DNA from 4 places in the Mesorhizobium sp. M0909 genome. Region 2 is predicted to be linked to each of the others. Evidence: predicted binding sites of a transcription regulator. Region 2 holds the regulator's gene; each other region holds the start of a gene.
The links. Region 2 encodes LexA, which represses DNA repair genes until DNA is damaged. Its sites were predicted from a motif close to TGTTCNNNNTGTGTTCNG; they were not measured.
Positions count from the first base shown of each region.

Region 1: a site for LexA is predicted at 1,157-1,174, ahead of dinB (DNA polymerase IV). Genes of this name have one in related genera too.
Region 3: a site for LexA is predicted at 1,152-1,169, ahead of recA (recombinase RecA). Genes of this name have one in related genera too.
Region 4: a site for LexA is predicted at 864-881, ahead of NKH83_RS27530 (ATP-dependent helicase). Genes of this name have one in related genera too.

Region 1 is NZ_JAMYOA010000005.1:18,371-20,572, reverse strand. It holds gene dinB (DNA polymerase IV) at 1-1,105, opposite strand, end outside; gene ybiA (riboflavin biosynthesis intermediates N-glycosidase) at 1,233-1,781, opposite strand; gene NKH83_RS08845 (GNAT family N-acetyltransferase) at 1,881-2,202, opposite strand, start outside.
Region 2 is NZ_JAMYOA010000012.1:5,687-7,888, forward strand. It holds gene NKH83_RS19025 (ComEC/Rec2 family competence protein) at 1-806, shown strand, start outside; gene lexA (transcriptional repressor LexA) at 800-1,534, opposite strand; gene kynU (kynureninase) at 1,976-2,202, shown strand, end outside.
Region 3 is NZ_JAMYOA010000010.1:52,317-54,518, forward strand. It holds gene recA (recombinase RecA) at 1-1,027, opposite strand, end outside; gene NKH83_RS17225 (PfkB family carbohydrate kinase) at 1,305-2,202, shown strand, end outside.
Region 4 is NZ_JAMYOA010000025.1:9,548-11,749, reverse strand. It holds gene NKH83_RS27535 (glucose/quinate/shikimate family membrane-bound PQQ-dependent dehydrogenase) at 1-669, opposite strand, end outside; gene NKH83_RS27530 (ATP-dependent helicase) at 923-2,202, shown strand, end outside.

The DNA of each region.
Region 1 (2,202 bases), on a different contig from region 2:
GCGCCGCGCCCTTCCGGGTGCCGGGGCGGCGGCGGTCGTCGTCGAGCCCGAGCGGCAGCTCCAGTTGCAGCCCGGCATGCTGCTCCAGATGCGATACGGCGATCGCCAGCAGCGAGATGGTCTTTTCGTGCGGATGGTCGATGAGCACCTTGCGCACCAGCGCCTCGGCGATTTCGGCCAGCATGGCGGTTGCCGAAATCGGCTGGTCGAGCGTGACCGAGCGCGTCACCGAGCGCAAATCGGCAAAGCGGACACGAACCGTCACCGTGCGGCCGGGCCGGGATTTCGCACGCAACCTGGTGGCGACCCTGTCGGCCAGATGCAGCAAAGCGGGGACGAAGACCTGCTCGTCGGCCGGTTTTCGGCCGAGCGCCGATTGCGCGCCGGCCGAGCGCGCCCGGCGCTGCGTCTCAAGCTTGCGCGGATCGCGGTTCCACGCCAGCGCATTCAGTTTCTCTCCCGCCGCCGGCCCGAGCAGGCGCTCCAGCGCGCCACTGTTGGTCTTCGCCAACTCGCCGATGGTGTTGACGCCGATACCGGCCAGCCGCTCCCTGGTGACCGGGCCGACGCCCCACATCAGCTCGACCGGCAGCTCATGGAGGAATTCCAGCTCGTGGCGCGGATCGACCACCACGAGCCCGTCGGGCTTGGCCACTTGTGAGGCGATCTTGGCCAGATGCTTGGTGCGGGCCACTCCGACCGAGATCGGCAGGCCGAGCTCGGCCCGCACGCGGCGGCGTATCTTGCCGGCGATCTCGGCCGGCGAGCCGAACAAATGGGTGCAGCCGGCGACGTCGGCAAAGGCCTCGTCGATCGAAATCCGCTCGACCACCGGCGTGAAATCGCCGAGCACCTTGATTGCCGCATCGCCCAGCCGCTGATAGTCCTTGAAATGGCCGCCGACGAAAATGAGTTGCGGGCAGAGTTCCCGCGCCCGCCGTCCCGGCATGCCGCCGCGCACGCCGAACGCCTTGGCCTCATAGGATGCGGCAAGCACTACCCCGCCGCCGACGGCAATCGGCTTGCCGCGCAAGGCCGGGTCGAGCAATTGTTCGACCGAGGCATAGAAGGCATCCAGATCCGCGTGGAGGATGTTGGCTTCCATCCGGCCCGTTCGCTCGCGGCGGCTCGAACGCCGCATTGTCTCAAGTGTGATAGGAACATAAAGAGAACATTGCCGGCGGATTGTCAAGCAGCGGAAGCTGCCGCTGATGACGAGCGGGTGCCAATGTTCAGCCGCGCAGCCGGTCCCGGGCCTGCATCAGCGCGAATCCCAACAGGTTCTCGCCGCGCCACAGCAGCGGGTTCACTGCCCTCTCGTCATCCGCCGCAAGACCAATGCCCCACACCCGGTCGACAGGGCTGGCCTCGGCCAGCACCTTGTCATGCGTCGACAGCAGATAATCGCGCAGCACCGCATTCTGTCGGAACTTCTGAAAGCTCCCTTCGCAGACGATGCGATATTTGTCGGCATCCCATTTGGTGCCATCGAAGCCGCTCACCTGACGGCCAAGCTGCTTTGCCTGCTTGGGGCTCGTCGCCCTGAGGATTTGCGTTGCCGTCTGAGCATCACCGAACAGGCGAGCCTTCTCGGCCATCATCCAGTGTTCGGCAGTCGGATAGCTCAGGCCATCGATGGTAAAGGGCGCATGCCACCACTGGCTGAAGCACGACGCGGTTATGCGGCCGTCCTTGGACGGCTGATGGCCCCAGAAGAACAGAAACTTCTGCCGGGGCTTTGCGCGAAAGGCTTTTTCAAGCCACGGTCGGTCGTAAATCATGGGCGAATGGAGCAAGGCGATAGGCCGGCTTGTCAATGCTCCATCCAGGGTGGGGTAGCGAAGATGAGCAGTCGGCGCTGAATGCGATGAAATGCTGATCTACAGCGCCATCTTGTAGCCCAGATGACTGGCGGTGAAACCGAGGCGCTCGTAAAAAGCGTGCGCCTCCCGTCGACCTTTGTCCGTGGTGAGTTGGACGAAGCTGCAATTACGCGAACGGCACGTTTCAATCGCCCATTCGACCATCAGCTTGCCGACGCCGCGCGAGCGCCATTGCCGGGCGACGCGAACGCCTTCGATCTGGCCGCGCCAGGCACCCTTCCTGGAGATACCCGGAAGGAAGGTGAGTTGCAGGGTCCCGACCACTTGCCCGGCCTCGACAGCCACGGCCAGCAACTGGTTGGGATCGGCATCGATTGCG
Region 2 (2,202 bases):
TCCTCTACGTGATGGGCAACGGGCTGACGGCGATGATCGCCCTGTCCGGGTGGATCTCCGAGCGCTCGCCGATCGATGCGGTCGGACTGATTTCGCTGAGATCTGTCCTTTTGGTGACGATCGCCCTCGTCATTGCCAGCATGGCGACGACCTGGTTGCGGCTCGCGGCAATTCCTTTTGCGCTCGCTGGCTTGCTAACGACAACGCAGACGCGCGTACCCGACGTATTGATCTCGGAGGACGCACGGCTGGTCGCGCTGCCGATCGGCAGCGGTGAGCTCGCGGTCAACCGGGCACGCCCGAATGAGTTCACCATCGACAACTGGAAACGCGCGCTCACATCAGAGGCTATCGTCGCGCCGGAAACACCTGGAAAGAACGATCCGCAATTCGACATTGCCGATCCGGCCGACCTACCGCCGGGCATGCCGTTCATTTGCACGGACGGTCTCTGCCTCGCCAGGCATCCATCCGGCGCGATCATTGCGCAAGCCAAGGACCGCGATACCGCACGGCCAGCCTGCGCCTTCGCCAGCTTGATCGTCATCGACGACGCCACCGCCCATAATCCCTGCTACTACGACCGGCTGGTCCTCGTCGTCACCAAACGGCAACTGGCGCGCGCGGGAAGTGCGGCCGTCTATTTCGATCCACAAGCGGCAACACGCGCCGAAATCCGCTTCGCCGTCGAAAAATCATACCGGCCCTGGCACGTGCAGCGGAAATTTTCACGCGCGGCGCGCGGCCTGCCGCCATACCGCAGGGCCGACAATCCAAAAGCCGGCACCAAGGGCGCAACTCAGTAGCGGCGGATCAGCCCAACGAGCTTGCCCTGCACCTTGACCCTGTCTGGTCCGAAGATGCGCGTCTCGTAGGCCGGATTGGCGGCCTCCAGGGCGATCGAGGCGCCCTTGCGGCGGAACCGCTTCAGCGTCGCTTCCTCCTCGTCGACCAAGGCCACCACGATCTCACCGGGGCTCGCCGTATCGGCGTTGCGGATGATCACCGTGTCGCCGTCGAAAATGCCAGCCTCGATCATCGAATCGCCTTTGACCTCGAGCGCATAATGCTCGCCGCCCATGATCATATCCGGCGGCACCGAAATCGAATGCGTCTGGTGCTGGATAGCATCGATCGGCACACCAGCGGCGATGCGGCCCATTACCGGGATCGAAACGGCGGCGACGACATCATCGTCATTGCCGGCTGCAGGGACGCGCGACGATGTCGGCTTGCCCTGCCGAGGGGCACCTTGCCCAAGACTGCCCTGGATGACACTCGGCGAGAACTTGCGTGCCGCATTGAGGCCGGGGGCGATCGAGTCAGGCAGGCGTAGTACCTCCAGCGCACGGGCCCGGTTGGGCAAACGGCGAATGAAGCCGCGCTCCTCCAGCGCCGTAATCAGTCGGTGGATTCCGGATTTGGAAGCCAGGTCGAGCGCTTCCTTCATCTCGTCGAAGGAAGGTGGGATACCGCTTTCCTTCAACCTTTCGTGGATGAACATAAGCAGTTCGTGTTGTTTGCGTGTCAGCATAGCGACCCCCAACAGAATCAGAAAACAAACCCAGAACAGACACTATCTGTTCCAGTTGTGTTCCGCAACTGTTTAAAGTTTAATGAATACGTTAAGGCTCGGGAAACAAACGACGTCCCCTACCGGCGTACCGTATTTTCGCCGCCGCGAGCCTCATCGCCTTGATTCTGCTTTCGTTTGCGCCCTTCTGGCGTCCCGGAAGGGCGCATTGGCATCGGCCGTCCGCCGGCAAAGGGCACGGAAGTGAACCCCTATCGAATGTGCGGTTTGGTCAATGCACCGTGAACGAAACGAACTCAAAGCGCCAACCTCGGGGTTAAGTCCCGGTTTCCACCGCCTGCTGCTTCTCGCCGGTGGAGCCTTGCTACGCGCTACCCGGTAATGGAAGAACAGTTGATGCGTGTCCGGCGTTGCGTTGGATTTTGGGGGAGCAGGCAAATCATGACGGGAATTCCCGATCTCGTGGCCGTAAAGGCGATGGATGCCGCGGATCCGCTGGGCGCGATACGTGACCGCTTTGTGCTGCCGCAAGGAGTGATCTATCTCGACGGCAATTCGCTAGGAGCTGCTTCACGTGCCGCTTTCGATGAACTGTACAAGGCCGCGACCGAAGAATGGTCGCATGATCTCATCCGCGCATGGAACACGGCCGGCTGGTTCAACATGCC
Region 3 (2,202 bases), on a different contig from region 2:
CGGCGATCAGCCCGGCATTCTGTCGCAGCGCCAGCTCGATCTCGCGCGCCGTGTCGGGATTATCGCGCAGGAACAGCTTTGCGTTTTCGCGGCCCTGGCCAAGACGCTGCGAATTGTAGGAGAACCAGGCGCCCGACTTTTCGACCACGCCGGCCTTGACGCCGAGATCGACCAGCTCGCCGGTCTTGGAGACGCCCTCACCATACATGATGTCGAACTCGACCACCTTGAAGGGCGGCGCCAGCTTGTTCTTGACCACCTTGACGCGGGTCTGGTTGCCGACGACCTCGTCGCGATCCTTGACCGAGCCGATGCGGCGGATGTCGAGGCGAACCGAAGCATAGAATTTCAGCGCATTGCCGCCGGTCGTCGTCTCGGGCGACCCGAACATGACGCCGATCTTCATGCGGATCTGGTTGATGAAGATGACCATGGTGTTGGAGCGCGAGATCGAGGCGGTGAGCTTGCGCAGTGCCTGGCTCATCAGGCGCGCCTGCAGGCCGGGCAGCGAATCGCCCATCTCGCCTTCGATTTCCGCCCGCGGCGTCAGCGCCGCCACCGAATCGACCACCAGCACGTCGATGGCGCCGGAGCGCACCAGCGTGTCGCAGATCTCCAGCGCCTGCTCGCCGGTATCGGGCTGCGAGATCAACAGGTTTTCGAGATCGACGCCGAGCTTGCGGGCATAGACCGGGTCGAGCGCGTGCTCGGCATCGACGAAGGCGCAGATGCCGCCCTTCTTCTGGGCTTCGGCCACCGTGTGCAGCGCCAGCGTCGTCTTGCCCGAGCTTTCCGGCCCGTAGATCTCGACGATGCGGCCGCGCGGCAGGCCACCGACGCCAAGCGCGATGTCCAGCCCAAGCGAGCCGGTCGGCACTGTTTCGATCTCGACGACCTGCTCGTTTGCGCCGAGCCGCATGATCGAGCCTTTGCCGAAGGCACGCTCGATTTGCGACAGCGCCGCATCCAGAGCCTTTGATTTGTCCACCGCTTTGTCCTCTACAAGCCGCAAAGAATTCTGAGCCATGATACATCACCCCGTGGTCGTCAATGGAGGCCGGACAATCCCGCAATCCTTAAAAGAATGTACCTCGTTTGTTCTCATTTGTCAATGAGCGGCAAGGATTTGAAAAATAACGGATATCCATATTTGTTCTATTTTTGTTTCGTAAATTTGCTTCCCAATGCCTCCCGCCTCGCATGCGGCGCCGCTGCCGTCACCAACCGAATCGCACCCGCGATTGCAGGGTTCCGCCCAGCGACCTAGTCTCCTCCCGGGCAACAGCAAAGGGCATTTTGCCGGCATGATGAACTCCCCGACGATCCTGGCCGTGGGCGGCGCCTATATCGAGCGGCGCGGCCGGGTTGCCGGCGCCTTCGTGCCAGCCGCCTTGAACCCCGGCACGATGCGCGAGCATGTTGGCGGCGCCGTCTTCAACGCCTTGCGCTTTGCGGTGCGACGCGGCGCCTCGGCCTCGCTGCTTTCGGTGCGCGGCGGCGATGCCCTTGCCGACACGGTTTTACACGCCGTCACCGAGGCCGGCATTGCCGACCTGTCGGCGGTGTTCCTCGACCGGGCAACGCCAAGCCATACGATGCTGATCGATAGCGATGGCGGGCTGATCGCCGGCCTTGCCGACATGGTGCTCTACGAGCTGGCGCTTCCCAAGCAAATCCGCCGCGCCAAGGTGCGCGAAGCGATCGGTTCGGCCAACGCGGTGCTGTGCGACGCCAACCTGCCGTCTTCCGCGTTGGAGCGGCTGGCGGCACTCGCCGCCGGCAAGCCGGTGTTTGCGCTTGCCGTCTCGCCCAGCAGAGCGGCGCGGCTGACGCCGGTGCTCGGACTTCTAGCGTTGGCCTTCATGAACCGGCACGAGGCCGGCGTGATCGCCGGCGTTGACATCGATGCTGACGATCAAGGCGTCGTCGACGGGCTGAGACGCGCCGGCCTGAAGAGCGGCGTGGTGACCGCCGGCGACGGACCGGTGCTCGGTTTCGACCAAACCGGCGCCTTTTCGGTCCTGCCTCCGCCACTGCAAAAGCGGACCGATGCCACCGGCGCCGGCGACGCTCTGGCCGGCGCCACGGTCGCCACCCTGCTGCGCGGCCTGACGCTGCGCGAAGCGTTGCGTGAAGGCGTCGCCGCCGCGGCGCTCGCCATCGAGAGCGCCGCCTTCACCAGTGCCAGCTTTGTCGAGGCGC
Region 4 (2,202 bases), on a different contig from region 2:
ATGCGGTGTGCAGATGTAGAGCGTGTCGGCAATCTTCAGCGGCGTCACCTGATAAGTCGTCTCGCCGATGTCGTCGGGCCCTTTCACGTCGCCGGTTTGATAGGTCCAGGCCGGCTGCAGATTGGCGACGTTTTCCGGGGTGATCTGGTCGAGCGGCGAATAGCGCTGGCCATAGGGTGTACGGCCGTAATAGTGCCATTCGCCGGGCGGCACATTGCCGCCGAGATCGGCCGTCGGCGTCACCTTGTCAGTGTTGAGTTCACCCGTAATATCCTTTGGATCGACCGTCATCGAATAACCGGCGACGGCAAGCGATGCCAGCACGGCGAGGATAAGCGGTGCGCGTCCGTCGGGACCGGTAAGCCCGCGCCGCGCCCATGGCGTCAGCAGCCATAGCGCGACAAGCACGATGATGCCGCCGCGCGGGCCGAGCTCCCACCAGTCGAAGCCGATCTCCCAGACCGCCCAGGCGAGCGTGCCGAGCACGATCGCCGCGTAGAGCCACAGCGCGGTGGATCTGCGCCTGTAGAGCAGCCAGGCCGCGACAAGGAAAGCTAGACCGGCGATGACGTAATACCAGCTGCCGCCCAGCGTCACGAGCCAGATACCGCCGCCGCCAAGCGCCAGGCCGATGAGGAAAAGGATCAGGGAGGTGATGACCACAGCCAAGACGGTGCTCCTTCGACTGGTGCGCTCCGCGACGCGTCCATGGGCAACCCGGCATTGCGCTCCTGCCCCGAGCACAACTTTCTCCGGCCCGCCTCCCCTGTCAAGCAAGCTCGGCGTTTTACGGCGCCGGCCCTCGGCAAGCCCGGCGTTTTGGTTAGCAGACCCATTCAGATTGTGAGCCTACCGACCGGACAGAGAACAAAACGGAGACGCTTCTGGCCTTTCGCTGCCGAATCACTACATTCGGTGAGAGATGTCCGGCTTTTCGGAAGACATGCCCTTGTTTGACGAACCGAACGCGCGGCCTGTGGCCCCGTCGGGCATTGCCGCGCGCGCCATGGCTGCCCGCAGCAACCAGAACAACGCGCCCGATTATCTCAACGGCCTCAACCCCGAGCAGCGGCTGGCGGTGGAAACCACCGAAGGCCCGGTGCTGGTGCTGGCCGGCGCCGGCACCGGCAAGACGCGGGTGCTCACCACCCGCATCGCCCACATCCTTGCCACCGGCAAAGCCTTCCCTTCGCAGATCCTCGCCGTCACCTTCACCAACAAGGCGGCGCGCGAGATGAAGCAGCGCATCGGCCTGTTGATCGGCGAAGGCAATGTCGAGGGCATGCCGTGGCTCGGCACCTTCCACTCGATCGGCGTCAAACTGCTGCGCCGACACGCCGAGCTGGCCGGGCTCAAATCCGACTTCACCATTCTCGACACCGACGACGTGGTGCGCCTGATCAAGCAGCTCATCCAGGCCGAAGGGCTGGACGACAAGCGCTGGCCGGCCAAGCAGTTCGCTCAGATGATCGACGGCTGGAAGAACAAGGGCCTCGGTCCCGCCGACATCCCCGAGGGCGATGCCCGTGCCTTCGCCAACGGCAAGGGCCGCGAGCTCTACAAGGCCTATCAGGAACGGCTGCAAACGCTGAACGCTTGCGACTTCGGCGATCTCCTATGCCACCCGATCCGCATCTTCCGCGCCAATCCGGACGTGCTGAAGGAATACCACAAGCGCTTCAAGTATATCCTCGTCGACGAATACCAGGACACCAACACCGCGCAATACATGTGGCTGCGCCTCCTGGCGCAGCGGCCACAATCCTCCCCCCTTGAGGGGGAGGTGCCCGCGAAGCGGGCGGAGGGGGTTGCCGCAGAAGGCACCGCCACGGGGTCGAGCACTGCCGCTCGGACCCCATCCGACCGGGCTTTGCCCGGCCACCCTCCCTTCAAGGGGGAGGGAAACTCGCGCCCGGCCACCGTTAATATCTGCTGCGTCGGCGACGACGACCAGTCGATCTATGGCTGGCGCGGCGCCGAGGTCGACAATATCCTGCGCTTCGACAAGGATTTTCCTGGCGCCACCATCATCAGGCTGGAGCGCAACTACCGCTCGACCGCGCACATCCTCGGCACCGCCTCCCACCTCATCGCCCACAATGAGGGCCGTTTCGGCAAGACGCTGTTCACCGAAAAGATCGCCGAGGACGACGAGAAGGTGCATGTCCACGCCGCGTGGGATTCCGAGGAGGAGGCCCGCGC